DNA from 2 places in the Lactiplantibacillus brownii genome. Region 2 is predicted to be linked to the other one. Evidence: predicted binding sites of a transcription regulator. Region 2 holds the regulator's gene; the other holds the start of a gene.
The links. The regulator LexA, encoded in region 2, represses DNA repair genes until DNA is damaged. The targets are predictions, from matches to a motif close to CNAACANNTGTTNG.
Positions count from the first base shown of each region.

Region 1: the regulator LexA is predicted to act here: its motif matches at 861-874, upstream of RA086_RS06170 (replication-associated recombination protein A).

Region 1 is NZ_JAVCWF010000001.1:1,351,868-1,354,072, forward strand. Features, by position in the region: gene gndA (NADP-dependent phosphogluconate dehydrogenase) at 1-351, shown strand, start outside; gene RA086_RS06165 (bacteriocin immunity protein) at 485-784, opposite strand; gene RA086_RS06170 (replication-associated recombination protein A) at 915-2,205, shown strand, end outside.
Region 2 is NZ_JAVCWF010000001.1:1,680,101-1,682,305, forward strand. Features, by position in the region: gene RA086_RS07790 (lysophospholipid acyltransferase family protein) at 1-13, shown strand, start outside; gene RA086_RS07795 (YneF family protein) at 33-269, opposite strand; gene RA086_RS07800 (DUF896 domain-containing protein) at 366-629, opposite strand; gene lexA (transcriptional repressor LexA) at 762-1,391, shown strand; gene RA086_RS07810 (DNA alkylation repair protein) at 1,432-2,067, opposite strand; gene RA086_RS07815 (hypothetical protein) at 2,165-2,205, shown strand, end outside.

The DNA of each region.
Region 1 (2,205 bases), 330 kb from region 2:
GAATTAGCACAGATCTGGCGTGCTGGCTGTATCATCCGGGCACAATTCTTACAAAACATTACTAATGCCTTTGATAAGAAGCCTGATCTGAACAACTTATTGATGGACGATTACTTTGCAGATATCGCTGCTAAGTATCAACAATCAACTCGTGACGTTTTAAGCTTGGCTATCCAAGCTGGCGTCCCAGTACCATCATTTAGCGCTGCTTTGTCTTACTACGATTCATACCGTGCAGAAGTCTTACCTGCAAACTTATTACAAGCGCAACGGGATTACTTTGGTGCTCATACCTATGAACGGACTGACCGTGAAGGGTTGTACCACTACACTTGGTATAAAGAACAATAAAAATTAAAACCTTAATGCGTGATGACGCTCAACCTGTTTTTCGGGGTTGAGCGTCTTTTTGTGTGGCGTCAAACAAAAAACTCGCTAATTAGTGTTGACTAATTGCGAGTTTAACGAGCTTAAATTAACTTATTTACCATAATGGGCTTAAAAATGCAGCTGCTGCGACGCCCCAATAATATTCAGAAGTACGCGCAGTTTGTTGATATAATGTGTTTAAAGACTTAATTGGTTGATGCATATGTTGCCGAATACCACTTAAAGCCACCGCATTGACGCGAGTGGCAGTGAGTAAATAATTTTCGTGCTTGGCTAGTTCTTGTGCACAAGCTAGTAATTTTGCCGCTAAAGCTTTATCAGCTGCGACTGCTGGATCATTATAGGCGACACTAATTTCTTGGAGTAGACGCTCTGCTTTCGGATTTTTTAACATGTCACTCATCTCCTAATAGCTTAATTATAGCACCTTAACCAACGTGACTAGTCGCACAGAACTGAGAATTTTGTCACGAACATTTGTTTGCGTTATAATTGTTGTAATGACTTAATCGGAGGTGTTGGCATTGCGCCAAGAATCATTATTTAATCCTGAGCACGCGGCTAGTAGTCCCTTAGCTTATCGTGTGCGACCAACCACTTTAGATGGTTTTAAAGGGCAGGAGCATTTACTGGGACCGGGCAAAATGTTACGCCAACTCATCGCAGAAGATCAGTTGCCATCATTGATCTTTTGGGGACCACCCGGTGTTGGTAAAACGACATTGGCGGAAATTATCGCGCAGCAGACCAAGTCGCATTTTATCACATTTAGTGCGGTGACTAGCGGCATCAAGGAAATTCGAAAAATTATGGATGAAGCTGAAGCCAATCGCGATTTCGGCGAGAAGACCCTAGTTTTTATTGATGAAATTCACCGATTCAATAAAGCCCAGCAAGATGCTTTCTTGCCATATGTTGAGCGGGGGAGTATCACGCTGATTGGGGCGACTACTGAAAATCCATCCTTTGAGATCAATGCTGCCTTACTTTCGCGATGCAAGGTGTTGGTCCTTAAAGAATTAACAACTGAGGCATTGAAACAAGTTTTGCAAGCCGCCCTAGACAATCCAAATGGTTTCCAAAAGTTAACGATTAAGAAACAGCCGGATACGCTGGAATTGATTGCTGAGTTTGCGAATGGGGATGCCCGAGTGGCGTTGAATACGCTTGAGATGGCAGTCCTAAATGGTGAACGTGAGGGACAAACTGTGACGGTCACTGCCGCAGGACTCCATCAGCTTATTAATACAAAATCATTACGCTATGATAAAAATGGTGAAGAACATTATAATTTGATTTCAGCATTGCACAAATCTATGCGTAATAGTGATGTCGACGCGGCAATCTATTGGTTGATGCGGATGCTAGCTGGCGGGGAAGACCCCTTATACATTGCGCGGCGCTTGATTCGTTTTGCGAGTGAAGATATCGGTTTAGCTGACCGGCAAGCATTGCCATTGACGGTGGCAGTATTTCAAGCCTGCCAACTGATTGGCATGCCAGAATGCGATGTAAATTTGACAGAAGCAGTGACCTACTTGGCTTTAGCACCGAAATCAAACGCGCTGTACGCTGCCAAGTCTGCGGCACAGGCAGATGTCAAAGCCAAGGGAAATTTGCCAGTACCGTTACAGATTCGGAATGCACCGACGAAATTAATGAAAGAATTGGGTTATGGCGACCACTATCAGTATGCCCATGATACAGCGGCCAAATTAACGTCGATGACCACGATGCCGCCGGAACTTCAAGGCCAGACTTATTATGAACCAACGAATCAAGGTCAAGAGAAAGCTTGGCAACAGCGCTTAGCGG
Region 2 (2,205 bases):
ACACGCCAACTAAGGCGTGTTTTTTATTAGCATTACTTACTGTCGTTTTTAGAAGCAGCTTTCATGGAGTTTAACATTTGATGCAATTTCTTTTCGGATGGGCGTTGACCCATTTGCATCATCATGCTGCGCAACATTTCTTCACTAATTGGTGGATTTTGCTTCAAGTAGTTTTGCATGTAGTGACGAGCACCAAAGAAACCACCGGTAAGACCGACTAACACGCCGATCAGCACGATTAAGATCCAAATACCAGTAGACACAGTCATTCCCCTCCCTTATTACAGTCTTCAATAAACTAGTCTACACAAATTACTTGTAAAAGAAAAGGAAAATTTGTGATTGACAAATTTTCCTTGTAAGCGCTAATCATCACGTAAGCCGCGGTCCCGTTGCACTTGACGGACTTTTTCTGGCGTAACTTCTTGGCCACTTTTATCGTACACTTGTAACATTTCTACTTGTTGCCGAAAACCGGCCCGAAATTGTTTTAAATACTTTTGGCGTAATTCTTTGCGTTCGAGTTCTTCCAACTCGGTCAGCCCTTCTGCCTTGGCTTTACGTGCCAATTCATTGATTCGGCCGATTAATTCTTTTGAAATCAATACACTCACTCCTTTCAAAAGCATGAATAGAATACTCGATTTTTGACCTTAAATCAATTAAAAGTATTTGTCAACCGAACATTTGTTTGAAAGCGTGAAAGACCTATGCTACAATGTTTTTAACAACTAAAAGAAAAAATAAAATGAGGTGCCGAGATGAGTAAAACATCTGAAAGCAAACAAATGGCCGTTCTTCGTTTCATTTATGAACGTGTCAATGAAAAAGGTTATCCGCCGACCGTCCGTGAGATTGGCGAAGCTGTTGACTTATCTTCAACTTCTACCGTTCACGGTCACATTTCACGTTTAGAGAAAAAAGGGCTCATCCAAAAAGACCCTACCAAGCCCCGCGCAATCGAAGTAACGCCCGCTGGCTATGAGATTTTAGGCGTAGAAACCACGCCTCATCAGATTCCGATTTTAGGAACAGTTGCCGCTGGTCAACCCATTTTGGCGGTTCAAGAAGCCACGGATTACTTCCCGATTCCTAAGGATTTGGAGACCTTTGGTGGTGACTTGTTCATGCTGACCATTCGTGGTGAAAGTATGATCAACATCGGTATCTTGAATGGTGATCAAGTCATTGTTCGCCGACAAAGTGCAGCGGACAATGGTGATATCATTATCGCCATGACTGATGAAAATGAAGCAACCTGCAAACGTTTCTTCAAGGAAGCTGACCATTATCGACTTCAACCAGAAAACGACACCATGGCGCCAATTATTTTAAACAATGTCTCTGTTTTAGGCAAAGTTGTTGGCCTCTATCGTGACATGCTCTATTAATTAAAAAGCAATCGTCTGCCACATGACGGTTGCTTTTAATTTACAAGTATTTACTGCCCTCACGAACAGCCAGTTTTGACAGATCATGCTGATTAATAAAGTTAGCAACCCAGCCAGGCGCCGTTTTGCTATAGTCCCGTAACGCCCAGCCAATCGCCTTTTGAATAAAAAATTCTGGATTGTCTTGCTGAGCCTCAATTGCTGTAGCGAGAAATGTTTGATTTGTTTGGTCTTTTAGACTTAACTGTAAGGTAATCCCGACACGTTGCAGCCACATTTTGTCAGTCATAATAAATTCAGTTCCTTGGGTCGTCAAGGTATCTTGATGGACCAAATACAACGTCATGACTTTACGCCAGGCATCAACGCTATCCCACCACGCTTTCACAGAGATCTGGTCGCGGCACCAAGCTGCAAGTTCTGGGGACAATCGTTTGACGTTAGCCTGCGCGAGATCAATCGCAACATACTGGTATTCACGTACCGGTTGACCATAGTAAAAAGTCAGCCAGCTTTGCAATTCAACCAAGTCCAGTTTTTTACTAGCTTGAATTACAGGTCTCGTCAAAATTCGTCGTTCCGTGGCTTTGACGCCTAGAAAGTCGAATTTATCACGCATATAGGCTGCCATGGCGGCTTGATTTTCTGGATGGCTAGGTAAAAATAATGATGGCAATTGAAAGTCTCCTCTGAATTTTTCAAAATTTAGACTCGTCAGCTAATAGTTCAATGGTATAATGATTACACTAATTTAAATATCAGGAGTTGGTCACATGTTATTCGTAGCCATTATTGGCTTACTTGTTTTTTTACT